One region of the Mesorhizobium dulcispinae genome, then DNA from elsewhere that is predicted to be linked to it. Evidence: riboswitches for the same ligand, from Rfam matches in the RefSeq annotation. Region 1 holds a riboswitch; the other holds the start of a gene.
What was found. Region 1 has a riboswitch for S-adenosylmethionine ahead of RFN30_RS20000 (O-succinylhomoserine sulfhydrylase). Riboswitches for the same ligand answer to the same signal wherever they lie in the genome.
Positions count from the first base shown of each region.

Region 2: linked by a shared signal. The riboswitch ahead of metX (homoserine O-acetyltransferase MetX) and the one ahead of RFN30_RS20000 (O-succinylhomoserine sulfhydrylase) in region 1 are both predicted to bind S-adenosylmethionine.

Region 1 is NZ_JAVIIY010000009.1:80,713-96,593, forward strand. It holds gene mmsA (multiple monosaccharide ABC transporter ATP-binding protein) at 1-1,260, shown strand, start outside; gene mmsB (multiple monosaccharide ABC transporter permease) at 1,257-2,549, shown strand; gene araD1 (AraD1 family protein) at 2,758-3,747, shown strand; gene RFN30_RS19990 (ABC transporter substrate-binding protein) at 3,916-4,683, opposite strand; gene RFN30_RS19995 (2'-deoxycytidine 5'-triphosphate deaminase) at 4,777-5,871, opposite strand; SAM riboswitch at 6,084-6,161, shown strand; gene RFN30_RS20000 (O-succinylhomoserine sulfhydrylase) at 6,217-7,404, shown strand; gene RFN30_RS20005 (ceramide glucosyltransferase) at 7,448-8,593, opposite strand; gene apaG (Co2+/Mg2+ efflux facilitator ApaG/CorD) at 8,815-9,207, shown strand; gene RFN30_RS20015 (Hsp33 family molecular chaperone) at 9,404-10,435, opposite strand; gene argF (ornithine carbamoyltransferase) at 10,544-11,455, opposite strand; gene RFN30_RS20025 (aspartate aminotransferase family protein) at 11,471-12,670, opposite strand; gene RFN30_RS20030 (GcrA family cell cycle regulator) at 13,027-13,545, shown strand; gene RFN30_RS20035 (magnesium and cobalt transport protein CorA) at 13,693-14,703, opposite strand; gene phoU (phosphate signaling complex protein PhoU) at 14,825-15,550, opposite strand; gene RFN30_RS20045 (ATP-binding protein) at 15,659-15,881, opposite strand, start outside.
Region 2 is NZ_JAVIIY010000003.1:421,315-437,195, reverse strand. It holds gene yddG (aromatic amino acid exporter YddG) at 1-584, shown strand, start outside; gene RFN30_RS10030 (lysoplasmalogenase family protein) at 581-1,252, shown strand; gene RFN30_RS10025 (cupin domain-containing protein) at 1,244-1,678, opposite strand; gene gloB (hydroxyacylglutathione hydrolase) at 1,689-2,456, opposite strand; gene RFN30_RS10015 (class I SAM-dependent methyltransferase) at 2,660-3,442, shown strand; gene RFN30_RS10010 (ABC transporter ATP-binding protein/permease) at 3,553-5,364, shown strand; gene RFN30_RS10005 (DUF1194 domain-containing protein) at 5,417-6,214, shown strand; gene RFN30_RS10000 (glycosyltransferase family 2 protein) at 6,248-7,183, opposite strand; gene metW (methionine biosynthesis protein MetW) at 7,471-8,085, opposite strand; gene metX (homoserine O-acetyltransferase MetX) at 8,165-9,334, opposite strand; SAM riboswitch at 9,427-9,504, opposite strand; gene hisC (histidinol-phosphate transaminase) at 9,641-10,744, shown strand; gene RFN30_RS09980 (prephenate/arogenate dehydrogenase family protein) at 10,751-11,689, shown strand; gene RFN30_RS09975 (sugar kinase) at 11,706-12,632, opposite strand; gene RFN30_RS09970 (DUF2125 domain-containing protein) at 12,641-13,639, opposite strand; gene RFN30_RS09965 (gamma-glutamylcyclotransferase) at 13,764-14,294, shown strand; gene RFN30_RS09960 (aldo/keto reductase) at 14,427-15,374, shown strand; gene RFN30_RS09955 (LysE family translocator) at 15,473-15,881, shown strand, end outside.

The DNA.
Region 1 (15,881 bases):
CTGGTGCCGATGCTGTCGATCGCGGAAAACATCTTCCTCGGCAACGAGCACGCTACCTATGGCGTCATCGACTGGAACGCCAACGAGAAGCGCACCAAGGCCCTGCTCGACAAGGTCGGCTTGAAGGAAGACCCCAAGACGCTGATCACCAATATCGGCGTCGGCAAGCAGCAGCTGGTCGAGATCGCCAAGGCGCTGAGCAAGGAAGTCAAGCTGTTGATCCTCGACGAGCCGACCGCCTCGCTCAGCGAGAAGGACAGCCAGGCGCTGCTCGATCTCCTGCTCGAATTCAAACGCCAGGGCATGACCTCGATCCTGATCTCGCACAAGCTCAACGAGGTGAACCGTGTCGCCGACAAGGTGACGGTGATCCGCGACGGGCGCACCATCGAGACCCTGCCCAGGAAGGACATCAGCGAGGACCGCATCATCACCTCGATGGTCGGCCGCTCGCTCGACGACCGCTATCCGCCGCGCGAGCCGCAGATCGGCGACGTCATCTTCGAGGTCAAGGATTGGTCGGTGTACCATCCGATCCACGCCGAACGGCAGGTCATCAAGAACATCAGCCTCAATGTGCGCAAGGGCGAGGTGGTCGGCATCGCCGGGCTGATGGGCGCCGGCCGCACCGAATTCGCGATGAGCCTGTTCGGCCGATCCTACGGCCGGCACATCACCGGCGAGGTTTTGCTCCGCGGCAAGCCGATCGACCTCTCTTCGGTGAGCAAGGCCGTGGCAAGCGGCATCGCCTATGTCACGGAAGACCGCAAGACCTTTGGCCTCAACCTCATCGACCATATCAAGCACAATGTGACTTTAGCCAACCTCGGCGGCGTCTCCAGCCGCGGCGTCATCGACGACATGCGCGAGATGAGCGTCGCCAACGACTATCGCAAAAAGACCAACATCCGCGCCTCCAGCGTCTATCAGCTGACCGGCAATCTTTCGGGCGGCAACCAGCAGAAGGTGGTGCTGTCGAAATGGCTTTTCGCCGACCCTGAATTGCTGATCCTCGATGAACCGACGCGCGGCATTGATGTCGGCGCCAAATACGAAATCTATACGATCATCGCCCGCCTCGCCGCCGAGGGTAAGGCGATCGTCGTCATCTCGTCGGAAATGCCGGAGCTGCTCGGCATCACCGACCGCATCTATGTCATGAACGAAGGTCGTATCGTCGGCGAAATGGCGGCAAGCGACGCCAGCCAGGAAAAAATCATGCGCGCCATCGTTCGGGGAGAAGGAAAAAAAGCATCATGAGCACAGAAAGCGCTCCCGCGCCGCAGAGCGGCGTCGCCGAAGACGTCAAGCATGGTCCGCGCATCGCCGTCTCGGCGCTGACGACCAATCTGCGCGAATATGGACTGATCATCGCGCTGATCGTCATCATGCTGTTCTTCCAGTACACGACGTCGGGAACGCTGTTCAAACCGGTCAACCTCAGCAACCTGGTGCAGCAGAACTCGTTCATCATCGTGATGGCGCTCGGCATGCTCTTGGTGATCGTCGCCGGCTATATCGATCTCAGCGTGGGCTCGGTCGCCGGCTTCATCGGCGCGCTCGCCGCGATGATGATGGTCATCTGGCCGCTCGGGATATTCAGCAATCCGCTGGTGGTCTCGATCGTGTGCCTGATCGTGGGCGCCCTCATCGGCGCCGCGCAAGGCTACTGGATCGCCTATCACCGGATACCGAGCTTCATCGTGACGCTGGCGGGCATGCTGATCTTCCGCGGCATCTGCCAGGCGCTGCTTGGCGGCGGCTCCTCGGTCGGCCCGCTCCCCGACAGCTTCAAGGCGCTGAGCTCCGGCTTCATCCCGGACGTCATCGGCCCGCTGACGCTGATCCCGCCGACGGTGAACGCCGCCGGCAAGACCATCGTCGGCAGCGGGCTCACGCTGCACATGACGACGATCGTGCTCGGCCTGATCGCGGTGGTGGCCTATGCCTATTTCGGCCTGAGAGCCCGCCGCAAGCGTGAGCGCCACGGCTACGAGGCCGAGCCCTTCCCGCTGTTCGTCATCAAGACGCTGGTCGGCAGCGCGCTGGCGCTGTTCCTGGTGTTCCAGTTCGCAAGCTACCGGGGCCTGCCGGTGGTGCTTCTGGTGATGGGCGTGCTGATCTCGCTGTTCGTCTTCGTCACCAAGCGCATGACCATCGGCCGCCGCATCTATGCGATGGGCGGCAATGCCAAGGCAGCGCAGCTGTCGGGCATCAACACCGAAAGGCTGACGCTGCTCGTCTTCATCAACATGGGCGTGCTGTCGGCGCTCGGCGGCCTGATCATCGCGGCGCGCCTCGGCCAGGCCGTCCCGGCCGCCGGTCTTGGCAGCGAGCTCGACGTGATCGCGGCCGTCTTCATCGGCGGCGCCTCGGCGATGGGCGGCGTCGGACAGGTCATCGGCGCCGTGGTCGGCGGCTTCATCATGGGCGTCATGAACAACGGCATGTCGATCATGGGCGTCAATGTCGACTGGCAGCAGGTGGTCAAGGGCCTGGTGCTGCTCGGCGCCGTCATCTTCGACGTCTACAACAAGAACAAGGCTTAACGGCCGGAGGCAAGGACTAAGGAGGCATACGGGTTCTAGATCGCGGAGCTGCCGGCAACCCGTCGGCGCGAAGAAGTCCCGGAAGGACCAGGCTCGCGAGCGCAATCCGGACGAAGAGTTTCAACCGTGGCGCGGATCGGTTCCGGGCTGCGCCGGTCAGGGGTTGCCCATCGGCAGCCGGGCCAAGGCAAAAGAGAGAGGGTTCATCATGCTGATTTCCCAGATCCTCGACGACGCGGAGACGATCCGCGTCGTTGCCCGCAGCGGCGGCAAGACCCGGATCATCAACGGCGCGCGCAGCGTCTATTCGCTGGCGATGGAGGCGGCCCGCACCGGCACCGGCCTCGAAGCGCTGATCGAGCGCAAAGGCTATGGCGAGACGGTCGATCTCGACGCCGCCTACAAGAAGGGCCGCCTGGTGTCGCCGATCAACCATCCGGACCCGGCGCATCTCCACCTCACCGGCACAGGGCTTACGCATCTCGGTTCCGCCGCGACGCGCGATTCCATGCATAAGAAGCTCAGCGACGGCGAAGAACAGCTCACCGATTCCATGAAGATGTTCCGCATGGGGCTGGAAGGCGGCAAGCCGCCAAAGGGCCAGATCGGCGTGCAGCCGGAATGGTTCTACAAGGGCAACGGCACCATGGCGGTGGCGCCGGGTGCGGCGTTGATGTCGCCAGCCTTCGCGCAGGACGCCGGCGAGGAGCCGGAGATCGCCGGCATCTATGTCATCGGCGACGACGGCGCGCCGTTCCGTGTCGGCTTCACGCTGTCCAACGAGTTTTCCGACCATGTGACCGAGCGTGTCAACTACCTGTTCCTCGCTCACTCCAAGCTGCGCAACGCTTCGTTCGGACCGGAGATCCTGATCGGCGACCTGCCCGCCGACATCAGGGGCTCATCGCGCATCTGGCGCGACGGCAAGGTGCTTTGGGAAAAGCCGTTCCTGTCGGGCGAGGCGAACATGTCGCACACCATCGCCAATCTCGAGCATCACCATTTCAAATACTCGGCCTTCCGCCAGCCGGGCGACGTGCATGTGCACATGTTCGGCACCGCGACGCTGTCCTTCGCCGACGGCGTCAGGACCGAGGCCGGCGATACCTTCGAGATCGAGGCCAAGGATTTCGGCCTGCCGCTGCGCAACCCGCTGGAGATCGAAAAGCCGGTGAAGGTGGCGGTGAAGGCGCTGTAGCACCGACCTTCCCTTCTCCCCTTGTGGGAGAAGGTGGATTGGCGCGTCAGCGCCAAGACGGATGAGGGGTGCTGGAAGAAATGAGGCGCCTCACTCCGTCCAGCACCCGTCATCCGTCGCCTTCGGCGACACCTTCTCCCACAAGGGAGAAGGGGAAGAGGCTCAACCTCAATAGATATCGAAGTCGAAATACTTGGCCTGAATCTTCTTGTAGGTGCCGTCGGCGACGATAGCGTCGATGGCCGCGTTCAGCCTGTCGCGCAGCGCGGTGTCCTCCAGGCGCACGGCAATGCCGGCTTCGGTCTCGGTGCCCTTGACGTCGCCGACCAGCTTGCAGCAGCCGTCGCTCGCCTTCTTCATCCAGTCGACCAGCACGAACTTGTCCGAGATGACGGCGTCGAGCCGGCCGTTGAGAAGATCGGTGACCGCCTCTTCCTGGGTCGGATAGAGCTTCGCCTCGGCGCCGGCCTTGGCGTAGACGTCCTGAGCGTAGTTGGCCTGGGTGGTCGAGGCCTGGGCGCCGACGGTCTTGCCGGCGAGCGCCGCCGGCTCGGTGGAAGCGATGTCGCTATCCTTGAGCGCGACCAGCGAAAGCGGCGTGGTGTAGTATTTGTGGGTGAAGGCGACCTGCTTCTTGCGTTCTTCGGTGATGCTCATCGAGGCGATGATGGCGTCGAACTTCTTGGCCTGAAGGGCCGGAATGATGCCGTCCCAGTCCTGGGTGACGATCTCGCATTCGACCTTCATCTGGGCGCAGAGCGCGTTGGCGATATCGATGTCGAAGCCCTCGACCTTGCCGTCCGGCGTGATGGTGTTGAAGGGCGGATAGGCGCCCTCGGTGCCGATCTTGATCTTTTCCGCCGCGATGGCGGAACCGGCGCCAAGCGCCAGCATGGCGGCCGCCGCTGCCGATACGATCCATCTGGATATCTGCATTTTCGTCTCCCTCAGTCAGGTTTCTGGATAAGTGAAGCGCAGCCAAGCATGGCGAGCCAGGCCAGGCAAGTGCCGTCAGGCTGTGCAGATGGATCAGCGCGCGGCGCGGAAATGCTTGGAGAGCTTGAGCCCCTGCGCCTGATAGTTGGAGCCGAGGTCGCTGCCGTAAAGCGCCCGCGGGCGCTTGAGCATATGCTCGTAGACCAGGCGGCCGACGATCTGGCCGTGGTCGAGGATGAACGGCACCTCGTGGCTGCGCACTTCGAGCACCGCGCGGCTGCCGCTGCCGCCGGCGGCGGAATGGCCGAAGCCCGGGTCGAAGAAGCCGGCATAGTGGACGCGGAACTCGCCGACCAGTGGGTCGAAGGGCGTCATCTCGGCAGCATAGAGCGGCGGCACATGCACGGCTTCGCGAGAGACCAGGATGTAGAACTCGTCCGGGTCGAGCACCAGTTCGCCGGCGCCGCTCTTGTAGAGCGGCTCCCAGAAGTCGACGACATCCTGCGCGGCGCGCTTGTCGACGTCGACGAGGCCGGTGTGGTGCTTGCCGCGATAGCCGACAAGACCGTCCTTGTCGCCGTCGAGATCGATGGAGAGCGCTATGCCGCCGCCAGAGATGTTGGGCGGCTCGGTGGCGACCAGCATCTCGGCGCGGTGGAGGTCGCGCAATTCACTCTCCGAAAGCACCGCATTGCCGGTGCGGAAGCGGATCTGCGACAGGCGCGAGCCGGTGCGCACGACGATCGGGAAAGTGCGCGGGCTGACCTCCAGGTAGAGCGGACCACGATAGCCGGCAGCGATCTTGTCGAACTCGTGGCCGCGGTCGGTCATGACGCGCGTGAAGATGTCCAGCCGCCCGGTCGAGCTCTTCGGGTTGGCGGAGGCCGAGACTTGCGCCGGCAGCGCCAGGCTCTCGAGCAGCGGCACGATATAGACGCAGCCCGTCTCCAGCACCGCGCCTTCGGTGAGGTTGATCTCGTGCAGCTTCAGCCGGTCGAGCTTGTCGGAAACCAAGTGATCGGGACCGGGCAGGAAGGAGGCGCGGACGCGGAAGGCCTTGTCGCCCAGCCTCAGATCGAGGCTGGCCGGCTGAATCTGGTTGGTATCGAGCGCGCGCGGCGATTTCAGCGCGCCCGCCTCGAACAGCGCCGCGATGTCCTGATCCGGAAGAATGCCTGTCTGCCGCAAGGGTCTGGCTCCGCTAGAGCAATTCGCCGTTTCACGAAAACGGCGAACCGCTCTACCTCTTTGTTTTGACGCAATTCCGGACGGAAATCCGTTTCACACTTTTCCTGGAATTGCTCCAAAGGCCGGGCAGGCGCATGGTCGCACGCTCCAGCCTGGTACAAACCTCTTAATCAAGCCGGCAATTGACGCAAGCGCGGGCGAGGTCTAAAGGGTCGTTATCCCGTGGTGATTTGGCCGGTCGGCTTGCAGCCACGTTAAACAAGTCGCTAAAGGACCGCTGGCCGCAAGGCCGTATGGACCGGTTGCGACGTCGCGGCCGGTTTTTTTGTGTTTGGAAATAGGGCGATGAGCAAGACGCGTAACTGGAAGCCTCAGACCGCACTCGTGCATGGCGGGACATTGCGTTCCGGCTTCGGCGAGACCGCCGAGGCGATGTATCTCACCCAGGGCTATGTCTACGAAACGGCGCAAGCGGCGGAAGCCCGTTTCAAGGGCGAGGAGCCGGGCTTCATCTATTCGCGCTACGCCAACCCGACGGTCGACATGTTCGAAAAGCGCATGTGCGCGCTGGAAGGCGCGGAAGATGCCCGGGCCACCGCTTCCGGCATGGCGGCGGTGTCCGCGGCACTTCTCTGCAGCGTCAAGGCCGGCGACCATATCGTCGCGGCCCGGGCGCTGTTCGGCTCCTGCCGCTGGGTGGTCGAGACGCTGGCGCCGCGCTACGGCATCGAAGCGACGCTGGTCGACGGCACCGACATCGCCAATTGGGAAAAGGCGGTCAGGCCCAACACCAAGCTGTTCTTCCTGGAAAGCCCGACCAACCCGACGCTGGAAGTGGTCGACATTGCCGCCGTCGCCGCTTTAGCCAACTCGATCGGCGCGCGCGTGATCGTCGACAATGTGTTTGCCACGCCGCTCCAGCAAAAGCCCCTGCAGCTCGGCGCCCATATCGTGGTCTATTCGGCGACCAAGCATATCGACGGACAGGGCCGCTGCCTCGGCGGCGTCATCCTGTCGGACAAGAAGTGGATCGACGAGAACCTGCACGACTATTTCCGCCACACCGGCCCGAGCCTGTCGCCCTTCAACGCCTGGACGCTGCTCAAGGGCCTGGAGACGCTGCCGCTGCGCGTGCGCCAGCAGACCGAAAGCGCCGGCAAGATCGCCGACTTCCTGGCTGGACGGCCGCAGATCGCCCGCGTCATCTATCCGGGCCGTGCCGACCATCCGCAGGCGGATGTCGTCAGGAAGCAGATGTCGGGCGGCTCGACGCTGATCTGCCTCGACGTCAAGGGCGGCAAGCAGGCGGCCTTCGCCTTCCAGAACGCGCTCGACATCGTGCTGATCTCCAACAATCTCGGCGACGCCAAGAGCCTGATCACCCATCCGGCGACCACCACGCACAAGAATCTGAGCGACGAGGCGCGCGCCGAACTCGGCATCGGGCCCGGCACGCTGCGCTTGTCTGTGGGGCTTGAGGATGCCGACGACCTGCTCTCCGACGTCGAACAGGCACTCAAGGCGGCGAAATAACAGGCCCCGACGGCGACAAAAGATTGTTTGAGCCACAGCCGGCTCAAGCAATCTCTTCGAGTTCAGTCATCCCGCTGTTGCTGATGGTCATTGCGTTGCCGCGCCATTCGACGGCCCCGCCCAGCCAGCCGCGCGCCCATATGGTGGGAAGCATCGCGTCGCGGACGACCATCGCGGTGACGCTGCGCGGCGACAGGTACCAGCCCTTGGACCAGGCAAGCAGGCACTCCGGTACATAGGCGATCGCCAGCACGCAAAGCGCAGTCGTGGGCAGGCTGACGCCGGCGCTTGCCGCCGCGACGAGTGCCAAAATCAGCGGCATAACCACACCGGTCAGGATCTCGGGCGCGAAGAACAATGGGAAGGTAACGCGGCGCAGCCGCGCCCAGCGCGCCTGGCGCGACCAGATTTCGGCGAGCGTGCGCTGGCCGAGCGGCTGCTCAAAGGGCGAGGCCACGAGATTGACCCGGAGGCCCAGGCTGTTGACCAGCTTGGTGGCCGCCGCATCCTCGGCGATCTCGGCGGCTAAAGCCTGGATGCCGCCATGAGCGTCGAGCATCGGCTTGTTCCACAACATGCTCTTGCCCTGGGCGAAGCCAAGGCCGAGCGCCTCGCCCGCATATTGCCAGCGCGCCTGCAGCGTGTTGAGGAAGGCGCATTCGACCTCGGCCCAAAAACCGTCTGGCCGCGAGCCGATCGGTGTCGAGCAGACGAGGCCGGTGTCCGGCCGCCAGGCCGCCATCAGATGCTGGACATAGTCCTTGGGCATCAGCACGTTGGAATCGGCAAGGATCACCCAATCGTGCCGGGCCGCCTGCCAGCCCTTGACGCAGTTGTTAAGCTTGGGATTGGCGCTGATCCTGTCATCGCCGACGAGCAACCGCGCCGGAATCCCGGGGAAGCGCGCGATCGCGGCATTGATCAGCCCGACCACGGGATCCTGGGCATGAGCGACGCAGAAGATCAGCTCGTAGCGCGGCCAGTCTAGCGAGAGAGCGCGCTCGAGCGTCTCTTCGGTGAACGGCTCCACGCCCCGCGACGGAACGACGATGGAGACCGGCAGCTGCTTGCCGGAGGGTGCGGGAATGACGCGACGCGCCTTCAGCCGCGATGAAGCGAGCATGATGCTGGCGAGATTGGAAAGAAGAAGGGCTGACGAGGCAAAGGCGGCTGCGAGGGTCAGTTCCATCGAGATCTGGTCACTCCGGAAAGGCCGCCCGCGGCCGTTTCATCAGTCGACAGAGCGCCCGAGTCGCCCGCACGGTTTGTGCACACCAACATTGTCATGTGTCACTTAAATGACATTGTTTGTCGGCACGTGCGGTGGAAAGCCGGCAGGACGGATGGCGCCTAGCGTAACAACCGCGAAGCGCGATAAATGTTCCCTGAGCCGGCAAACCGGAGTGGCTCATGTATCGCGCCGTCACGCGCAACATCGAAGTGCAGGTCAGGCCGTTCTACCTGGAGGACCGTTCCGATCCGTCCGAGAACCGCTATGTTTGGGGTTACCAGGTGACGATCGACAACCGGTCGGACGAGTTCGTGCAGCTTCTGTCGCGCTATTGGCACATCACCGACGGACGCGGCCGCGTCGAGGAAGTGCGCGGCGCCGGCGTCGTCGGCGACCAGCCGGAGCTCAACCCCGGCGACAGCTATCAGTATACATCGGGATGCCCGCTCTCGACGCCGTCCGGGATTATGGTCGGCCACTACACGATGCGCAACGGGCGCGGCGAGACGTTCGACGTCGCCATCCCCGCCTTCTCCCTTGACATGCCGGGAACACGACGGACGGTGAATTAAGGGCGAAACCCTACGCGGCAGCCTCTTTCTCCCCGTTTACGGGGAGAAATGCCCGGCAGGGCAATGAGCGGCAGCGCCAGGTTTTGGGATTTTCTTTCGGACGGAGCGAGGGGCGCTTGCAAGGCCAACGCCGGCGCTGCCCCTCATCCGCCCTTCGGAGACCTTCTCCCCGTGGAACGGGGAGAAGGCAGGAGCCTTATTCTGCAGCGAATTCAGCCGGATCGAAGTCGTACTGCGTCGAGCAGAACTCGCAAGCGACATGGATGCCGCCGTCCTCGGTCGAGTCCTTGATCTCCGAGGCCGAAAAGCCCTCGAGGATGCCGCGGATCTTCTCGCGCGAGCAGGAGCACTGGTCGGCAACCGGCACGTTGCGGAAAACGCGCACGCCGTGCTCGTGGAACAGCCGGTAGAGCAGCCGCTCGGCGCCCACCGTCGGATCGATCAGCTCGGTCGGCTCGATGGTGCCCAGCAGCGCCAGCAATTCCCGCCAGGAATTGTCGGCCGGTTCGTGCGCCACGTCCCGCGGATCGCCGTCGCCGCCCGAAATGTCGGGCACGTGCATGCGTTCGGGCGCCTGCGGCAGGAACTGCGCCAGAATGCCGCCGGCGCGCCACTGCTCGCGAGCGCCGCCGGGACCCGGTGTCACCAGCTTGGCGACCGACATCCTGATTTCGGTCGGAATCTGCTCCGACTGGCGGAAATAGGTGCGCGCGGCCTCCTCCAGCGACGTGCCGTCGAGCTGGACGATACCCTGATAACGCTGGGTGTGCGCGCCCTGATCGATGGTCAGCGCCAGGACGCCGGTGCCGAGCAGTTTCTGCTGCGAGGTCTCCCCGGCGGCAATCGCAGCCTGCAGCCGATCGGCGTCGAAGCGCGCATAGGCGCGCAGCGCATGCGGCGTGGTGAAGTCCGCCACCAGCATGTCGACCGGCCCGTCCGTGCGGGTCTGCAGAATGAACTTGCCCTCGAACTTCAGCGACGTGCCGAGCAGCACGGTAAGCACGCAGGCCTCGGCCAGCAGGCGCGCGACTGGTTCGGGATAATCATGGCGGCTGAGGATGGCGTCGAGCATCGACCCGAGCTGCACGGTGCGGCCGCGCACGTCGAGCGGCGCGACCTCGTAAGGCACGACATGGTCGTCGCCGGCGAAGCCGAATTCACCGAGTTTGGGTTGATGTTCAGCCAAGGTATGGGTTTCCAACATGACAAAGCTCCAGGGCGCGGCCATGCCGCCCTTTGGGCCGCATGCGTGGAAGCGCGTTCGATTTACGTGATGGCCCGCAAATAGGCATCACCCCGCTCTGGATCAAGTTGGTCCGGATAAGCACAGCGCCAGTCAAGCGCGCAGGCACCAGGCCAGCACCGCCTTCTGGGCGTGCAGCCGGTTCTCGGCCTCGTCGAACACCACCGAATGCGGCCCGTCGATCACCTCGTCGGTAACCTCCTCGCCGCGATGCGCCGGCAGGCAGTGCATGAACAGCGCGTCGGACTTAGCCCTGGCCATCAGCGCGGCATTGACCTGGTAGGGCAGGAAGACGTTGTGGCCGCGGGCGCGATGCTCCTGGCCCATCGACACCCAGCTATCGGTGACGACGCAATCCGCCTGGTCGACCGCCTCCTCGGCCGAGCGGGCAAACCTCACCTTGCCGCCATTGGCCTTCGACCAATCGACATATTTCTCGAACGGCTCGCTGCCTTCCGGCACCGCGACATTGAGATTGAAGCGGAAGCGCGCCGAGGCTTCGAGCAGCGAGTGCAGCACATTGTTGCCGTCGCCGGTCCAGGCAAAGGTCTTGCCGGCCACCGGACCGCGATGCTCCTCGTAGGTCATGATATCCGCCATCAGCTGGCAGGGATGGGTATCGTCGGTCAGCCCGTTGATGACCGGCACGGTGGCGTTCTCGGTGAGCTCCAGCAGCCGGTCATGCGAGGTGGTGCGGATCATGATGGCGTCGACATAGCGCGACAGCACCTTCGCGGTGTCGGCGATGGTTTCGGAACGGCCGAGCTGCATCTCGGTGCCGGTCAACATGATGGTCTCGCCGCCGAGTTGGCGCATGCCGACGTCGAAGGAAACGCGCGTGCGCGTCGACGGCTTGTCGAAGATCATCGCCAGTACCTTGCCGTCGAGCGGCTTCGAGCGCTCGCCGGCCTTGAGCCTGGTCTTTCGCGCCACCGCATCGTCCAGCATCGAGCGCAGGTCTCCCGCGGAAACGGCGGACAGGTCGGTGAAGTGGCGAACGCTCATCGGCAAATTCCAGAATTACTTCGCGGCTTCGGCCGCAATCGCGTCGGTCAGGTCCTTGGCGCCCGAACGAATACGCTTCAGCGCCTCGCCGATCTCCTCGTCGGTGACGGTGAGCGGCGGCAAGAGACGGATGACGTTGTCGCCAGCCGGCACGGCAAGCAGGTGCTGGTCGCGCAGCGCCATGTTCACCTTGGCGTTGGGCATGGCGCATTTCAGGCCGAGCATCAGACCGGTTCCCCTGATGCCCTCGATGACATCGGGAAATTCGTCGGCAACCGCCGCAAGGCCTTGCTTCAGCAGCAACGCTTTGCGCTGAACATCCTCGAGGAAGCCGTCGGCCAGCACGACGTCAAGCACGGCGTTGCCCACGGCCATCGCCAGCGGATTGCCGCCGAAAGTGGTGCCGTGCACGCCGGCCGTCATGCCTGTCGCCGCCTCGTCGGTGGCGAGGCAGGCACCCATCGGGAAGCCGCCGCCTATGCCCTTGGCGATCGCCATCAGGTCAGGCGTGACGCCCGCCCATTCATGCGCGAACAGCTTGCCGGTGCGGCCGATGCCGCACTGGACCTCATCGAAGATCAGAAGCAGGCCATGCTGGTCGCAGAGTTGGCGCAGGCGCTTCAGCGACTGCGTCGGCACCGGGCGGATGCCGCCCTCGCCCTGCACCGGCTCGATCAGGATAGCCGCGGTATCCGGCGTGATCGCCTTCTCGGCGGCCTCGATATCGTCGAACGCGACCTGGTCGAAGCCCTCGACCTTCGGACCGAAACCCTCGAGATATTTGTACTGGCCGCCGGCGGCGATCGTCGCCAGCGTGCGGCCGTGGAAGGCGCCCTCGAAGGTGATGATGCGGAAACGCTCCGGATGGCCCTTGACGAACTGGTAGCGCCGCGCCGTCTTGATGGCGCATTCCAGCGCCTCGGCGCCGGAATTGGTGAAGAACACCTTGTCGGCGAAGGTCGCGTCGACCAGCCGTTCGCCCAGCCGGCGCTGCTCCGGGATCTCGTAGAGGTTGGAGACGTGCCAGAGCTTGGCGGCCTGCTCAGTCAGCGCCGCAACCAGATGCGGATGGCCGTGGCCCAGCGAGTTCACGGCGATGCCGCCGGCGAAATCGAGATATCGCTCGCCCTTGTCGGTGACCAGCCAGGTCCCCTCCCCGCGATCGAAGGCCAGGGGTGCGCGAGCAAAGGTCTCGTAAAGCGCCGAACCGCTCATTATATGCGTCTCCGGAACCGGAAATCAAAAAAGCCGCCAATGCGGCGGCCTTTGCGGCTTATCATGTTTTTCGGCCATGAAGTCAACGAAAACGTCGCGCAGAAGCGCGCGGCAAGGCTCCAGCGCCGCGATGGCTCATGAGCGGTCAGGCAAGTTGGGGAAAACCGAAAAAACCGAATCGTGTTGCCCTGGGGACTCTTGTCACCGAGTCAGCGCATGAGGTAATTGTAGTTGAGAAATAACTAGATTTCGTGCGGCGGATCTAATCACCCGGTACATGTGGTGTTGTTTGCCCGGCGGGAGCCGGGGCGGGAAAGGATTCTGACTGCCGTACGCCTCAGCAGGAGCGCGGTCTCATGAACTGGACTGACGAGCGGGTCGAACTTCTCAGGAAATTGTGGTCGGAGGGTCTCAGCGCCAGCCAGATCGCCGCGCAGCTCGGCGGCGTGAGCCGCAATGCCGTCATCGGCAAGGTGCATCGCCTGAAACTGTCGGGCCGCGGCCGCGCGACCGCCGCGCCGGCGCGGCAGAAGAAGACGACGCAAGGAGCCTCGATGCAGAAAACGGTGGCCCGTGCCGCAAGCGCTGCGCGTCACGTGACGGCTTCCATCGGCGCGACCGCGCTGCAGGTGCAGTTCGACGCCGAACCGGTGGCGCGCCACTATATCCGCCCGGTCGAGAATGTCGTAGTGCCGATCTCGCGCAACCTGCAGCTCGTCGAGCTGACCGAGCGCACCTGCAAGTGGCCGAACGGCGATCCGCTGTCGGAAGACTTCAGCTTCTGCGGCAACGACGCGGGCGAGACCGGACCGTACTGCAAATATCACGCAAGGGTGGCGTTCCAGCCGGCGGCGGAAAGACGGCGCGCTCGCTGATAGCGAATAGCGAATAGCGAATAGCGAATAGCGAATAGCGAATAGCGAATAGCGAATAGCGAATAGCGAATAGAACAGTGTCGGCATCCGAGTGCGGCGCAAGCTTCTTTCGCCCTATTGGCTACTCCCTATTCGCTATTCGCTTTTTCACAGCCATCCATTCTTCTTGAACCGCCAGTACAGGAACGCGCAGATCAGCGCGATCGCCGTCAGCACGGTCGGGTAGCCGTATTCCATCTTCAGCTCCGGCATGTCGGCGAAGTTCATGCCGTAGATGCCGGCAAAGGCCGTCGGGACCGCCAGGATGGCCGCCCATGAGGCAAGCTTCTTGGAAATCGCCGTTTCCTGGCTCTGCCCGACCAGAAGGCTGGCCTCGAAGGCGAAGGCCAGGACCTCACGCAGGCTGTCGATCTTTTCCTGCACAGTGCGGATATGGTCGGTCACGTCGCGAAACAGCGGATGCATGGCGGCATGGATCTGCGGCAGCTCGGCGCTGGTCAGCCGCCGGCAGACCTCGACCAGAGGCAGCGCCGCGTTGCGCAGGCGCAGGAGATCGCGGCGCAACATGTAGAGCCGCTCGATGTCGGCGCCGGTCATCGGCTTCAGCAGCACCTTGTCCTCGATCTGCTCGACCTCGTCCTCGATCTGCTCGAGCACGGGCATGTAGTTGTCGACGATGAAGTCGAGAATGGCATAGAGGACGAAATCCTCACCCTTGGCGAGCGAAGACGGGCAGCTTTCCCAGTGCTGGCGCACCGCGGCGTAGGAAGTCGACGGGCCATGCCTGACACTGACGATATAGCCGGTGCCGACAAAGAGATGCGTCTCGCCGAAAGTGACGCGGCCATCGATCAGTTGCGCCGTGCGGGCGACGATGAACAAGGCATCGCCATATTGCTCGATCTTCGGCCGCTGATGCGGATGCTCGGCGTCCTCGATCGCCAGATCATGCAGGTGGAACTGCCCCTGCACCCTGAGCAGCAGGTTACGGTCCGGCTCGAGCAGGCCGATCCAGACGACATGCTCGGGCTTTGCGGCCCACACGCCTGCCTCTTCGATTGAAATGTCGGCGACGCGCTTGCCGGCGGTATAGACGCTGGACGCAATGATGCCGGATGTCGGCTGCGGGGCCGGGGTCAGGTTTCGAACTTGTTCCATCGCAAACCTCCCGAGACAGCGACTGACAAAATCGCTGCACCTGGAGGAGCCTAGCCTAAATTAGAAAGCCGTTCGAGAGGCCGTCCGTTCACTTAGCCGATATCGGGTCGCCGATATCGGGTCACTTGGCCGATGCCGGACCAGGAAACACCACCTGGTCGGTCTTGTCGCCCTTCGGCCGGTCGGCCGGCATCTGGTCGCCGGTGACGATGTAATAGATGGTTTCGGCGATGTTGGTGGCGTGGTCGCCGATCCGCTCGATGTTCTTGGCGCAGAAGAGCAGGTGGGTGCAGGGCGTGATGTTGCGCGGATCCTCCATCATATAGGTCAGGAGCTCGCGAAACAGCGAGGTGTACATGGCGTCGATCTGGTCGTCACGGTCGCGCACGAAGCCGATCTTCTCGACCGAGCGCGAGGCATAGATGTCGAGCACTTCCTTGAGCTGCGTCAGCGCCAGATTGGCCAGCGCCTCGAGGCCGCGGAAGAGACTGCTCGGCTGGCGGCCGTCGATGACCGCCGCGACGCGCTTGGCGACGTTCTTGCCGAGATCGCCGACGCGCTCGATGTCGGCCGAGATGCGGATGGCACCGACGATCTCACGCAGGTCCGTCGCCATCGGCTGGCGCCTTGCGATGATGACGATCGCCTTGTCGTCGATCTCGCGCTGCCCCTCGTCGAGGACAAGATCGTCCTGAATAACCTTCTGCGCCAGGCCCGGATCGGCGTTCACCAGGGCCGCGATCGCTTGCTCGACCATGCGCTCGGCATGCCCGCCCATGGCGGCAATGCGCTTCGACAGGAATTTCAGTTCTTCGTCATAGGCACTCATAGTATGGACGGACTGCATGGTTATGCCTTCCCGGTTTCTGCCGGCTGGTGCGTTCCCTCAATCTGTCGCTGATACGCGAACCGGATGACAGAAAGAAGAAATTGCCGGTTGGCAACCAATACTCGATCAGCTAGCCGGCAAATGAACCGTGAACGCCGCACCCTTGCCGACTTCCGACTTGATCGACAGCCTCGCATTGTGACGAGTCAATATATGCTTGACGATGGAAAGGCCAAGGCCGGTGCCTTTCTGGGTCCGGCTGTTTTCAACATCGACGCGGTAGAAACGCTCCGTGATGCGGGGAATGTGTTCCTCGGCTATGCCGGGGCCATAGTCTCTTATGGTGACG
Region 2 (15,881 bases), on a different contig from region 1:
TCATCGTGCTCGGTTCGGCGCTGATGCCGGGCGAGCGGCTCGCCTGGAACCATGTCGTCGGCGCGCTGCTCGGCCTTGCCGGGACTTTCCTCATCGTCACCAAGGGCGGCGGGCTCGCCTTCGACGCGCGCTACGCCTTCGGCTATGCGATGGCGGGCGTCTGCGCGCTGCTGTGGTCGTCCTATTCGCTCCTGTCGCGGCGCTTCCCGTCGGTGCCGACCTCGATCGTCACATGGTTCTGCGCCGCGACGTCGGTGCTTTCGCTCGCCTGCCACCTGCTGCTCGAAAAGACCGTGCTGCCCGACGGCCCGGGCCAGTGGCTGGCGGTCGTCGGGCTCGGCCTGATGCCTGTCGGAGCCGCCTTCTACGCCTGGGATATCGGGGTCAAGCGCGGCAACATCCAGGTGCTGGGGGCGGCAAGCTATGCCGCGCCGCTTTTGTCGACGCTGGTGCTGATCGCGGCCGGCGTGGCCGAGCCGTCGCTCCGCATCCTTTTGGCCTGCGTGCTCATCACCGGCGGGGCGGCGCTCGCCGCGAAATCGCTCCTGCTGCGCAAGGCGGCGACCGGCGGAGCAAGCGCATGATGCCGTTTCCGGGCGGCATCGAGGCCAACCCGAACGCGACGCTTTTGTTCTCGATCGCCGCAGCCGCGATTTACGTCCTTGCGCTCGAGCTTTCGCCGCGGCTGGCCCGTTCCGCCGCAAAGACGCTGGCCGTCGGCCTGCTGGCGGCGCTCGCCGTCATGCAGGGCGGGCCGCTTCTGCTCGTCGCAGCGCTTGCGCTCAGCGCCGCCGGCGATGCGTTCCTGTCGGGCGACGGCGAAAAGGCCTTTCTTGGCGGCCTGGTAAGCTTTCTTGCCGCGCATATCGCCTATGTCGCCCTGTTCCTGGAGGCAGGCGGCGGGATCGGGCTGCTCACCGGCGAATCCTGGCGCGGCGTCATCGCACTGGCGCTGGCGGTCTTCGTTATCGTGATGCTCGCAGCCCTTTGGCGACGCGTCGGTCCACCGCTGCGTATCCCGATCGCCGTCTATGTCGCGGCGATCCTGGCCATGGGCATCTCGGCGCTGACGACCTTCCATCCCTGGGTTGTCATCGGCGCCGTGCTGTTCATCGCCTCGGACGGCTTGCTGGCAGCGGAGCGTTTCCTGCTTGCCGCGATCTCGCCGCATCGCGTCTGGATGCGCTACGCGGTCTGGGTGCTCTACTATGCCGCCCAGTTGGCGATCACTTTGGGCTTCTTGTTAACCTAAGGTTTTCGGCTGCCACCCCGGCTCGGCCAGCTCGAAGGCGGCGAAGTCGAAGCCCGGCGCCACCGTGCAGCCGACCAGCGTCCATTCGCCGAGGCTGCGCGCCGACTGCCACCAGCCGGCCGGCACGACGATCTGCGGCCGCTCGCCTGCAGCAAGTGCCGCGCCCAGCACCTGTTCGATGACGGCCCCGGAGCCTTCCTCATGCATGGCGAGCGCCAGCGGCGCGCCGGCGTGGAAATGCCAGACCTCCGCCGCATCCTTGACCCGGTGCCAGGCCGAAAGCTGGCCTTTCTCCAAAAGGAAATAGATCGCGGTGGAATGGCCGCGCGGGCCTCCCGAAGCATCGCGAAAAGTCTCGGCATACCAGCCGCCTTCGGGATGCGGCTGGAGACCCAGCGTTGCGATGATTTCGGCGGCGCTGGTCATCTGGGCGCGCTCAGAAATTGTCCTTGCGCTTGCGGATTTCGGCGAACACTTCCACGTCGCTTGCCTTCTCCATGCCAAGATGCCTGCGGATCGCCGGATCGTGCCAGCGCAGGAACGGGTTGGTCGACAGTTCCTCGCCAATCGTCGTCGGCAGGGTCGGCTTGTTGTCGGCGCGCAGCGCCTCGATCCTGGCGGCGCGTTCCTTGAGCGCCGAATTGCTGGGGTCGACGGTCAGCGCGAAGCGGGCATTGGCCAAAGTGTATTCGTGGCCGCAATAGATGACGGTCTCGGCCGGAAGGGCGGCAAGTTTCTTCAGCGATTCGTGCATCACCGGCGGCTTGCCTTCGAACAACCGGCCGCAGCCCAGCGCAAACAGCGTGTCGGCGGTGAAGGCTACTTTCGATCCAGGCAGATAATAGGAAACATGGCCGGCGGTGTGGCCGGGCGTCTCGATGACTTCGATCCTTTCATCGCCGAGGCGGATGACGGAGCCTTGGCTGACGGTCTCGTCGATGCCGGGGATTTTCGCCTTCTCGGCTTCCGGCCCGATGATGGTGAGCTTGAAACGGTCCTTCAGGGCCAGATTGGCCTCGACATGGTCGCCATGGTGATGCGTGGTCAGGATCATGGTCGGCGTCCAGCCGGTGCGCTTGATCGCGGCCAGGATCGGGGCTTCCTCCGGAGCGTCGACGATCGCCGTCTGGCCGCTTTCGGGGTCGTGAACCAACACGCCGAAATTGTCGGTGCGGCACATGAACTGTTCGATTTCGACCGGCATCTCGGCGCTCTCCATTAGAGCGTCGTGCGTCCTGGTGGATGCACAAAAGGACGCTCCAACACTTGTTACCTGCTGCATCGTGCTTTCCGAAATCGAAACCGATTTCGGGCCGATGCAGGAGTCGCCGCAGACATAGGGCGCCCAGCCGCCGATGTCATCCGCCTTTGTTGAACTCGTCTGATATCGCGGCTACCGTCCCGGCCATGCATTCCGATATCGTCGACCTCCGCTCCTTCTATTCGACCACGCTCGGGCGCCTGGCCGAGCGCGCGATCACCATGGCGCTGTCGTCGATATGGGCGACCGTTCCGAACGAACGCCTGGTCGGTCTCGGCTACACGCTGCCCTGGCTGGAGCGGTTCGGCACCGACGCCGAGCGGGTCTTTGCCTTCATGCCGGCGACGCAAGGGGCGGTGGTGTGGCCGGCGACGGGGCCGACGGCGACCGCGCTGGTCTTCGACGAAGAGCTGCCGCTGGTCGATTCCTGCATCGACCGCATGCTTTTGGTCCACTCGCTCGAACATGTCGAGAATCCGCGCGAGACGCTGAACGAGATCTGGCGCGTGCTGTCGCCGGCGGGCAGGGTCGTCATTGTGGTGCCCAACCGGCGCGGCGTCTGGGCGCGCTTCGAGCACACGCCCTTCGGCAACGGCCGGCCGTTCTCGCGCGGCCAGCTCACCGAACTGCTGCGCGAAGCGAATTTCACGCCGGCCGCATGGTCCGACGCGCTGTTCTTCCCGCCGTCGCCACGGCGCTTTATGATGCAGTTTCACAATGTGCTGGAGCGAGCCGGCCGGCGCTTGTGGCCGATCTTTTCCGGCGTCATCGTCGTCGAGGCGCAGAAGCGGCTCTACCAGGGTGTGCCCGTCGCGCAGCGCGCCTCGCGCCGTGTCTTCGTTCCCGTGTTTTCGCCGCAGGGTGCGACAACACTCGGGCGCCAGGCAGCCGCCCCGATGCCGCCGGGCAGGTGGATGACGCGTTCGTGATCGAGGCCAAGGCCAAGGCTTGCGCCGCTTGGCGGTCGTCACCTATCTCAGGGCAGGTTGGGGTGCGGCATCATCGCCGAGGATCATTCTCGGCATCAGGGATATCGCATATGGATGACACGCCAAGTATCGAACAGGCTGCGTTCTCGGTCGAGTCGAGCAGCCTCTCCGACCAGCTGGCGGCGATCAGGCTGGCGCTGAAGACGTCGCCGGTGCGCAGGCAGCTCCTATGGGTTTCGATCGGCATTGTCGGCGTCGTCGTCGCAACCTCGATCGGGCAGGTCCTGCTCAATCGCTGGAACCAGCCTTTCTACGACGCCCTGGCGCGGCGCGACCTGCCTGGCTTCCTGCATCAGCTGATGGTGTTTGCCGCCATCGCCGGCAGCCTCCTGGTGCTCAATGTCGGCCAGACATGGCTCAACCAGACGATCCGGCTGAAATTGCGCGAGGCGCTGACGCTCGACCTCATCGACGAATGGATGCGGCCGGCGCGCGCCTTCCGGCTCACCCATGCGGGCGCCATCGGCGTCAACCCCGACCAGCGCATGCAGCAGGACGCCGGGCATCTCTCCGACCTGTCGACCGATCTCGGCGTCGGCCTGCTGCAATCCTTCATCCTGCTAGTGTCCTTCATCGGCGTGCTGTGGGAGCTCTCTTCCGGCTTCGTCTTCCAAGTTGGCGGCCATTCGCTGGCGATACCCGGCTACATGGTCTGGGCGGCGATTCTCTATGCCGGCATCGCCTCTTGGCTGAGCTGGCTGGTGGGTCGGCCGCTGATCCGCTTCAACAGCGATCGCTACACGCGCGAGGCGGTGCTGCGCTCCTCAATGGTCCGCGTCAACGAGAATGTCGACGCCATCGCGCTCGCCCATGGCGAGGCGGACGCCAGGCGGCAGCTGGAGCTCGACCTCGGCGGCGTGCTCGGCGCCATGAGGCGCATCTACGGCGCCCAGATCAACCTGTCCTGGGTCACCGATGCCTATGGCTGGATCACCGTGGTGGCGCCGATCCTCGTCGCGGCACCGGTCTATTTCGCGGGCGATATCAGTTTCGGCGGCTTGATGATGGCGGTCGGCGCCTTCAACCAGGTGAATTCCTCGCTGCGCTGGTTCATCAACAATATCGGCGCCATCGCCGATTGGCGGGCAACGCTGATGCGCGTCGCCGACTTCCGCATCGCGCTCGGCGAAACGGACGTCCTGCATGCAAAGGAAAGGCGCATCGCGTTCGGCGAAAACGCCAATGGCAAGCTGACGTTCGAGGAGCTCGAGGTCGCCTCTCCCGACGGCTGCACCAGGCTTGCCGAGACGGACGTAGAGATAAAGGCCGGCGAGCGCGTCATGATCACCGGCGATCCGCGCGCCGGCAAGACGCTGTTCTTCCGCGCCATCGCCGGCCTCTGGCCGTGGGGAGGTGGCCGCATCGGCATGCCGGCCGGGGAGAGGCCGTTCTTCGTGCCGCGCATGCCCTATTTCCCGCTCGGCACGCTGCGCGACGTGCTCAACCATGCCGAAGGCGCCAAGATCGACGACGCCGAGATTTCCTCGGTGCTCGGCGAAGTCGGCCTGGAGCGTCTGTCGTCCCAGCTCGACCGGTCGGCGCGCTGGGAGCATGAACTGGCGGACGACGAGCAGCGACTGCTCGCCTTTGCCCGGCTGGCGTTGAGGAAGCCGAAATGGGTGATCATCGACGAAGCGCTGGATACGTTCGACGGCGCCACGCTGCGACGGGTGCTGGCGATGCTGCAGGCCAGGCTGCCGGACGCCGCCATCGTCAATATCGGGCGCGGCCTGCACAGCAACCAGTTCTTCCCGCGCGCGCTCACCATCGTCAAGGACAGCGGCCGATCGGCGCTCAAGCCGGCCCGCCTCCGCGCCGGGGCGATCGAACCGCCACCAACTGCCGCGCGCGCCAGGAAATAGCTTTATTTTGCCGCGATCGCCGGGAAGAATCCCGGCGAGGTCGGAGCCTGCCATGCTCAAGCTGCTCAGCCTGCTTGCATGCCTTGCCTGCGCCGAGGCAGCGCCAGTGCCTGCAATCGGCGGCAGAGCTGTCGATCTCGAACTGGTGCTGGCCGTCGACATCTCGCAATCGATGGACGAAGGGGAGTTCGCCCTGCAGCGCGCCGGCTATGTCGAGGCGCTGCGCCATCCCGACTTCATCAGCGCGGTGCGCTCGGGCCCGAATGGCCGCATCGCGCTCGCCTATTTCGAATGGGCGGGCGTCGTGCGCGACGACGGCCTGATCGCCTGGCAGGTCGTCGACGGCGCGGACAGCGCCAACGCCTTCGCCGACAAGATCGCGGGCCGTCCGTTCCGGAGCTTTCGCGGCACCTCGATTTCCGGCGCTCTCGGCTTCGGCGCCGGGCTTCTGGAGAAAAACGGCTTTTCGGCGCCGCGCCGGGTCATCGACATATCGGGGGACGGGCCCAACAATGCCGGTCTGCCTGTCGCGATGATCCGCGATGCGGCTTTAGCCAAGGGCATCGTGATCAACGGCTTGCCGATCCTGATCAGTCCGTCGCCGAGCATCAGCCGTCTCGATCGCTACTATGCCGATTGCGTCACCGGCGGCCCCGGTTCGTTCGTGCTGCCGATCTACGCGGCATCCGAGTTCTCGACCGCGATCCGCCGCAAGCTGATCCAGGAGGTGAGCGGCATCGGTGATGCCGAAAGCATCCGCGTCGATGCGGAGGCGCCGACCGACTGCCTGCTTGGCGAGCGGCTGCGGCAGCGGTTTTCCGATCCGTATTTTCCGGAGCTGGACAGGTGAATCTGAAGCGGTCAGACGCTCCGATCTTGTTTTTCAGGCCGCCCGGGCGCCGTATTTGGCGCGGAACTCGTCATAGCAATCGCGGCGCCAGCGCCGGCCGACGACATAGCCGCGCAGCAGCTCGGCCGGCGAGTAGCCGAGCGCCTTGGACGACCGGTTGGCGAGATAACCTGAAAATGCCTGCGGCAGCCTGCCCTTCAGGATGTCGGCAATGATCTGCCGGGCGATCATATAGGGCGGCACGTCTGGATAGCGGTCGGCAATGTAAGGGTGCTTGTCGATCAGGTTGGCATAGGCCTCGACATAACCGTCGCGTCGGCCCGAAATCGAATTTTCCGAATTGTACTTCTTCCAGTCGATATCATCAGACAGCAAGGCGCCGCTGCGGTTGGCAAAACGCAGCAGCAGCTCCCGGTCCTGCATGCGCGTGATGTCGCTGTCGAAGCCGCCGATCGCAAGCAGCGATTCGTGCCGGGCGGTGATCGCCGAGCCGGCGATGAAGATCGTCTGCGAGACCAGGGCGCGCTGCAGCGTGCTTTTGTCGAGCAAGGCCTGGCGGTTGATGCATTTGGTGCTGCGGTTGCCCTTCACCGAGATGAAGGAGCTGATCAGCACTTCGAGCGAAGGGTTCTTGTCGAAATGCGACAGTGTCCGGTCCAGGCGGTCCGGCAGATAGACATCGTCCGAATCAAGGAAGGTCACAATCGGCGCCCGCGCGCGCTCGATGCCCGCGTTGCGCGCGGCATTGGCGCCCCGCCATTTCGCGCCGACATAGATCAGTCTGGGGTCGCGAATTTCGGCGAGCGCCAGCGCGGTGCCGTCGGTCGAACCGTCGTCGACGACGATGTGCTCGAAGCGGGTAAGTGTCTGGGCAAGAACGCTTTCCACCGCGCGCACGACCTGACTGCGCCGGTTGTGCGTCGGCGTGATCACGGTGATCAGCGGAGTTGTGTCGGAAGCAGTCGGCATCTAACTTTCGTTATGAGACGGATAAACGACGACCGAATGGATCGCGCCCCTCCAATGTCCGCCCCCGGATGAATTCGACAAAAACGCTACAGAAAAGAGCCGCCCATGTCACCTGAGGCGTCGCGTCGATATCAAGTTCGGAGCGTATTTCCTCAAAGTCATGCGGTTTGAAAGCAACACTTTGCGGACGATTTATCCTCAGCTGTGCCCGACATAGTCAGGAACGATTTCCACCGCGACCGAATCGGTTGGATGTTCCCGCCGCCATCGTCCGCCCAAAGCCACCGTCAGCGCTTGAGCAAAAACACCGCCTGCTGGCCGAAGAAGTTCCAGAACCACCACGGCATCGACAGGCCGATCTTCTGGCCGTTGGCGTCGAGCGCGGTCGCTTTCTCGACCGTCGCGCCGAGCTCCTCGCACAGATTGACGAAGTCGCGGATGGTGCAGAAGTGGATGTTCGGCGTGTCGTACCAGGAGTAGGGCAGGTCCTTGGTGACCGGCATCCTGCCCTTGATCAGCAGCGAGAAGCGCACGCGCCAGTGGCCGAAATTGGGGAAGGAGACGATGGCGCGGTTGCCGATCCGAAGCAGCTCGTCGAGCACCACCTTCGGATTGCGGGTCGCCTGCATGGTCTGCGACAGCACGACGAAATCGAAACCCTTGTCGGGATAGAATTTCAGATCCGTGTCGGCATCCCCCTGGACGACGGAAAGGCCGCGCGCCACGCATTCGTTGACGCCTCGCTGCGACAGCTCCAGGCCGCGGCCGTCGACCTGCCTGGTCTCCTGCAAGAGTTCCAGCAGCACGCCGTCGCCCGAGCCGACATCCAGCACGCGCGACTGCGGCGGGATGAGATCGGTGACGACCTCGAGGTCGACACGCTGGGCGCGATTGACGCTCATGGGCACACCTCCGGCCTCAGAGCATTTACGGCCAAGGGGAATCTTGGCACCGCGGAAATGCGGCCAGAACAAAGAGATCTCATAGGGCGAGCCCCCTGGCGCGGGCGGCGGAGGCGATGAAGCCATTGATGGCCGCGAACAGTTCCGGCTCGTCGAGCAGGAAGGCGTCATGGCCGCGATCGGTTTCGATCTCAACGAAGGAGACGGAGGCGCCGGCGGCGTTCAGCGCATGCACGATCGAGCGGCTCTCCCCGGTCGGGAACAGCCAGTCGCTGGTGAAGGACACCAGGCAAAAGCGCGTCCTGGTGCCGGCGAAGGCATCGGCCAGCCGTCCGCCATGGTCGGCGGCGAGGTCGAAATAGTCCATCGCGCGGGTCAGGTAGAGGTATGAGTTGGCGTCGAAGCGGTCGACGAAAGTCATGCCCTGATGGCGCAGGTAGCTTTCGATCTGGAAATCGGCGTCGAAACCGAAGGTGAGCGCCTCGCGATCCTGCAGGTTGCGGCCGAACTTGCGATGTAGGGCCGCCTCCGACAGATAGGTGATGTGGGCGGCCATGCGCGCCACGGCGAGCCCTTTTCCCGGGCGTCTGCCGAAATCGAGATATTTGCCGCCGTGCCAGTCCGGATCGGCCATGACGGCCTGCCGCCCGACCTCGTGGAAGGCGATGTTCTGCGAGGAATGGCGGGCGCCGGTGGCGATCGGCAGCGCGGAGAAGACGCGCTCAGGGTAGCTTGCGGCCCATTGCAGCACCTGCATGCCGCCCATCGAGCCGCCGAGCACGCAAAAAAGCTTCTCGATGCCGAAATGGTCGACCAGCATCAGCTGCGCACGCACCATGTCGCGGATGGTGATGATCGGCAGGTCGAGGCCATAGGGCCTGCCTGTCGCCGGATTGGTCGAGGCCGGGCCGGTGGAGCCGAGGCAGCCGCCGACGACGTTGGCGCAGATGACGAAAAAGCGGCTGGTGTCGATGATCTTGCCGGGGCCGATCAGCACCTCCCACCAGCCCGGCTTGCCGGTCACCGGATTGGTGTTGGCGACATGTTGGTCGCCGGTCAGCGCGTGGCAGACGAGGATGGCATTGGAGCGGGCGTCGTTGAGGGTGCCGTAGGTCTGGTAAGCGACCTGGAATGGCGACAGCACCGTGCCCGCATCGAGCCTCAACGGCTTGTCGGAACCGAAATGCAACACTGGGCTCGACGGCTGGTCGGCCTCGTTGTTGGTCCTTGCAGCGCGCTGAGCGGCCATTGCATTCCCCATCCAGTCCGCATCGATCTTATTGATGCGGTGTCCGGCCGGCAGCGGACAACAAAAAACCGGCCTGCCTTCGCAAAGCCGGTTACAGGTTGCAAACGGCCCTTTAGCGAATTGTTTAACGTGGCTGCAAGCCGACCGGCCAAATCACCACGGGAACTCCGGCTGCTCTTCTAGGGCCAGCGTCGCGCTTCGTCAACGGCCAGCAGCCTTGGCGCGAGCGCCGGCACTCGACATTCCGGGCCACGGCCTGTATTTCCGCAGCGGCCTTGAACGAGGCCCTCTCGACGGATTTGTGACATGAAGCAGGATCAGCCACGTCCGACGCCCCGCGCGGGCATCATGGACATCGAGGCCTATGTGCCGGGAAAAAGCACCGCGCCCGCCGGCGTGACGAAGGTCTACAAATTGTCGTCGAACGAGAATCCGCTCGGCCCCTCGCCGAAGGCAATCGAGGCCGCGCGCGAGGTAGCTGCAAGATTGGACGTCTATCCCGACGGCTCCGCTCGCCGGCTGCGCGAGGCAATCGGTGACGTGCACGGCCTCAATCCGGCAAACATCATCTGCTCCAACGGCTCCGACGAGATCCTTGGGTTGCTGGCGCAGACCTATCTCGCGCCCGGAGACGAGGCCGTGTTCACCGAACATGCCTTCATGGTCTACAAGATCTACATCCAGGCCGCCGGCGCCAAGCCGGTAGCGGTCAAGGAAACCGACGAGCGCGCCGACATCGACGCGATCCTCGCGGCGGTCACGCCGGCGACGCGGATCGTCTTCCTCGCCAACCCCAACAATCCGACCGGCACTTACGTGCCCTTCCAGGAGGTGCGCCGGCTGCATGCCGGATTGCCGAAGAACGTGCTTCTCGTGCTCGACGCGGCCTATGCCGAATATGTGCGGCGCAACGACTACGAAGCCGGCATCGAGCTGGCGGGCAGCGCCGAGAACGTCGTCATGACGCGCACCTTCTCCAAGCTCGGCCTCGGCGGCGCGCGCATCGGCTGGATGTACGGACCGGCGCATATCGTCGATGCGATCAACCGGGTACGCGGTCCCTTCAACGTCAATGCGACCGCGATCGAAGCCGGCATCGCGGCCATCCGCGACCGCGCCCATGTCGAGCGCAGCGTGGCGCACAACGAGAAATGGCTGGCCTGGGTCAGTGAGCAGGTCACCCTTCTCGGGCTGCGCGTCACGCCCAGCGTCGGCAATTTCGTGCTGATCCATTTTCCCGACGACAAGCGGCATTCGGCGGCCGCGGCAGACGATTATCTGAGTGCGCGCGGCTACATCCTGCGCCGTGTCACCGGCTACGGCTTCCCCAACGCGCTGCGCATGAGCATCGGCACCGAAGAGGCCAATCGCGGCGTGGTCGAAGCGCTGACGAATTTCCTGAAAAGCTGAAGCACCATGACATCACCGATGTTCGAAAGAATAGCGCTGGTCGGCATCGGCCTGATCGGCTCGTCGCTCGCCCGCGTCATCCGCCGCGAAGGCCTGGCGCGCCATATCGCTATCGCGACGCGCAGCAAATCGACGCTCAAAAGGGCCGAGGAATTGGGTCTCGGCGATTCCTACACGACCGAGGCCAAAGAAGCGGTACGCGACGCGGACCTTGTCATCGTCTCGGTTCCGGTCGGCTCGTCCGGCGAGGTCGCGGCCGAAATCGCGCCGGCGCTGAAGAAAGGCGCCATCCTGACGGATGTCGGCTCGACCAAGGCTTCGGTGATCGCGCAAATGCAGCCGCATGTGCCCGATGGCGTGCACTTCATCCCCGGCCATCCGCTGGCGGGCACGGAAAAATCAGGCCCCGATGCCGGCTTCGCCGATCTCTTCGACAACCGCTGGTGCATCTTCACGCCGCTGCCGGGCACCGATCCGGAAGCGCTGGAGAAGCTGTCCGAATTCTGGCGGCGCTGCGGCTCGAACATCGACACGATGGACCCGCAGCACCACGACATGACCTTGGCCATCGTCTCGCATCTGCCGCACATCATCGCCTACAACATCGTCGGCACCGCCGACGATCTGGAATCGGTAACCAAGACGGAAGTCATCAAATATTCCGCCTCCGGTTTTCGCGACTTCACGCGTCTCGCCGCTTCCGACCCGACCATGTGGCGGGACGTGTGCCTGCACAACAAGGATGCGATCCTGGAAATGCTGGCGCGCTTCTCGGAGGATCTCGCCTCGCTGCAGCGGGCGATCCGCTGGGGCGACGGCGAAAAGCTGTTCGACCTCTTCACCCGCACACGCGCCATCCGCCGCTCGATCATCGAAGCGGGCCAGGACATCGACGTGCCGGATTTCGGCCGTCAGGTCGTAGAACACCCGGGGGCCAAGCCCTAAGCTATTCGCGCGGCAGCTATGATGACGGCCAGTGGGCCGCCATCATCGCCATTGTCTCGGCCCTATTGGGAGCGCCGAGCCGGCCGCCGAAGCGCAGGCATTTGAGCGCCGCGGCGGCGCTGGCGAAGCGCAGCGCTTGTTCCGGCGGCATCGCCTCGGCAAGGCCGACGGCAAAGGCGCCGTGGAAGACGTCGCCGGCGGCGAGCGTGTCGACCGCCTTGACCTTCGGCGCCTCGACATGGCGCACGTGGCCGGCTGCGCTATCATGCCACCAGGTTCCGGCGGCGCCTCCGGTCACCGCGACGAAAGCGTCAGTGCGCGAGGCGAGGTCGGCGCAGGCGCTTTCCGGGTCGAGCGCGTGGCCGCAGACGATGCGCGCCGCCGGTTCCGATGCGACGATGTGCGAGGCTAAAGGCAGCAGCCGCTCCAGCACCTCGACCGGCGCGGTGTCGGCGTCGAGGATCGCCGGACGGCCGGCGTCCCGCGCGGCCGTCAAGGCAAGCGCTGCTGCGCCCGGCCAGCGCACATCCACCAGCACGGCGTCGAAGCCGGAAAGATCGGCAAGCGGCAAGGAGTCGGGATCGGCTTGCGCCTTCCCGTCGTAGAACGGCACGATGACGCGCTCGCCATGGGCATCCACCAGGATCGCGGCCAGTGCGGAGCGCGCGCCGGCAACGCGGCGGATGAGGCTGCAGTCGACGCCTTCCGCCTCGATCTCGGCGATCAGCCGGTCGCCGACCGCATCGTCTCCGGCGCTTGCCCAAAGCGAGACGTCGGCGCCGAGGCGATGCGCGGCGCAAGCGGCGCTCGTCGCCATGCCCGAGGCGATCTGGACACCGTCGCCGGCGATGAACTTGCCCTGATGCGTGGGGAGCGTCTCGACACGCAGGATCGTGTCGAGCGTGAAGGCGCCGACACTGAGCAGTTTGACGGGCCTTGGCATCGTCGGGCCTACTCTACCGGCTTGATCTTGCCGAGCGGGATGAAGCCGAGCGAAGCCTTGCCTTTGACGACCTTGAGCGGCATGGACGGCTCGCTTCCAAGCATGGCAATGCCGGCAAAACCCTGCTCGATCTCGCTCTTGTGCTCGGGGATGGCGCCGGCGAGGATGGCCGCCACCGCCTTGGGGTCCTTGAGCTTGATCTTCAGGCTGGCATCGATCAGGCCGTCCGCGTCGACCGAGATCGGTCCGGATACGGTCACGCGCGCCGTTCCCGACGACAGGTCGAGGCTGGCGATGTCGACAGATTGGCCGCGCAGGCTTTTCGGCGGCTTCGCGATCAGCGCCACCCCGTTCTTCACCGTCGCTGCGCCGGCGCCGTCCAGCGCCGGCAGCACGCGGCCGCCGATCGCGTTGGCGTTGATTTCAAGATCGCTGAAGCTGCCGGTATAGAAGACATCCTGGTCCTTGGGTTCCAACTGCCCGGCCGCGTTTGCCGCGTAAAACAATTCGGCCGGATCCGAATCGTCAGCCGGGTCAGTCTGGCCTGACAGCCCATCGGCTTGCAGCAAAACGCGCCGTGGCAAGGGCCAGGATAGTTTGACGGTCGCTGTCAGCTTGTCCCAGTCGATCCACAGCGGAGGCATGCCCGGCACCGAGGTTCGGAGCGGCCCCCGCACAGCGGCCACCGGCAACAAAGGCTGCGTGATCCCGGCGATGGCGTTGAAGCTGCCGGTGGAGGCGGCAATGCTCTTGGCGTCGTCCTGATAGGCCAGGCTGTCGCAGGAGACCGTGAAGTTCAGCGGATAGCCGCTGACCGTGAGGTTGGCGCAGTCGGCCTTGATGCCTTTGCCTCCAAGCTCGGCAACAGCTCGCTCGGCCTCGGTCTTGACCTTGCCCGCGAGATAGAACCATCCGCCGCTGTAGAGCGCGAACAGCACCAGGATGAACGCGGCAAGCCAGAACAGCCGGCGGCGAGGTTTGCGCGATCGCTCGTCACTTGACGTCATGCTGCGGCTCTCGTTAACCCCCTCGTGCGGCGAGAGGGTAGTTGTTCTTACGCACGACAAGCGGGGACAGAAGAAACACCTATCGGTGCGATGTCGTCACTCGAATGCGATCAGGCTTGGCGATATGGGCGATTTTTGGGTTTTTGGCTATGGGTCGCTGATCTGGCGGCCGGGATTCGCACATGTCGAGACACGGCGCGCCCGCCTTTACGGCTATCGCCGGTCGCTTTGCGTCTATTCCTTCGTGCATCGCGGCACGCGGTCGAGGCCGGGACTGGTGCTCGGCCTCGACCGCGGCGGCTCCTGCATCGGTCTTGCCTTTCGCGTGCCCGGCGATTTGCGCGACGAAGTGCTTTCCTATCTGCGCGAGCGCGAGCTGGTGACCAGGGTCTATCTCGAACGCACCCTCGATGTCCGGCTGGATGGTGCAGGACAAGGCGGAACGGTCGAAGCGGTCACCTACATCGTCGACCGCGCGCACGAGCAATATGCCGGCGGACTCGATGCCGGCCATGCGGCGCAAGTCGTGCGCGGCGCGGTCGGCCAGTCGGGCAGGAACGAGGACTATGTCTTGAGCACGGTGGAACACCTGAAAGCGCTCGGCATCCGCGACCACTGGCTGGAAGAGGTAGGGCGGCGGGTCGCGCCTTCGTGAAGGCCTGGTCCCATCAAAAAAGCAAAACCATGCCTTTGACCTCGGCAAGGGGCGACCTAGCTTAATCGCAATCCATCCCGCCAATCGATTCTTTGGGCGTCCAGGCCCATCCCAGCATCACGGAGAGCAATCTTGCAGAAACGCCGTCTCGGTCGCACCGACCTTTCCATCGCGCCGCTGGTGCTGGGAGGCAACGTCTTCGGCTGGACCGCCGACGAGAAGACCTCGTTCGACCTGCTCGACCGGTTTGCCGAGGCCGGCTTCAACGCCGTCGACACAGCGGACGCCTATTCACGCTGGGCGCCGGGCAACAAGGGCGGCGAATCCGAAACCATCATCGGCAACTGGATGAAGAGCCGCGGCAATCGGGACAGCATCGTGGTCATCACCAAGGTCGGCTCCGACATGGGCCAGGGAAAAAAAGACCTCTCCGCGGCCTATATCGAAAAGGCGGTGGATCAATCGCTGAAGCGGCTGCGGACCGACGTCATCGACCTCTATCTGTCGCATTGGCCGGACCCGGCCACGCCTTACGAGGAAACGCTCGGCGCCTATCAGCGCCTGCTCGAGAAGGGCAAGATCCGCTATCCGGGTTGCTCCAATCTCGATGCCGGACAATTGCGCGCGGCCCTCGACGTCGCGAGTCTGCGAAGCCTGCCGCGTTATGAGGTTCTGCAACCCGAATACAATTTGTACGACCGGTCTTCGCTCGATGGCCCGCTGCTCGATCTCTGCAAGACGGAGGGCGTCGGCGTCATCACCTATTTCAGCCTCGCCAAGGGCTTTTTGAGCGGCAAATACCGCAGCAAGGCCGATCTCGGCCAGAGCGAGCGCGGCGAAGACGTGGCCGAGTATCTCAACGAGCGCGGCATGCGCATCCTCTCCGCGCTCGACGCGGCCGCCGGGCGCCATTCGGCCAAGCCGGCGGAAGTGGCGCTCGCCTGGATCATGGCACGGCCGGGCATCACCGCGCCGATCGCCAGCGCCACGACGCCCGCCCAGATGGACAGCCTGATCCGCGCGGCGTCGCTCAAGCTTTCCGCCGACGACGTGGCCGCTCTGGATAGGGCGAGCGCCTGACAGGATCGGCCGCGCAAAGGTCGCGCACGATCATCCAAGACCTCACGCGGAACCTCGCGATAATTCCTGCCGCATCGCTGCAGGAATGGGGGTTCGGCATGGCTGGGGAAGTTCTGTCGGGAGCACCATCCTGGCAACAATTGCTGGCGTTGGTGTTGGCCGCCGCTGTCGTCATGGGCAGCCCCGGCCCGGCGACCATCAGCGTCACCGCCATCGGCGCCGCCTTCGGGCTGCGGCCCTCGCTGCGTTATACGTCCGGCGTCGTGCTTGGAACGACCGCCGTGCTTTTGGTGGTGGCCGCCGGAATATTCGGTATGCTCGTCTCGGTGCCGGGGCTGGCACCGTTGCTGACGGTCGCTTCGGCCGTCTACATCCTCTACCTCGCCTTCAGGATCGCGACGGCGCCGCCGCTTGCCGAAGATGGAAATACCGCGGGGCGTCCCACTTTTCTCGGCGGCTTCCTGCTCGCCGTTGCCAACCCGAAAGCCTATGTGGCAATTGGCGCCG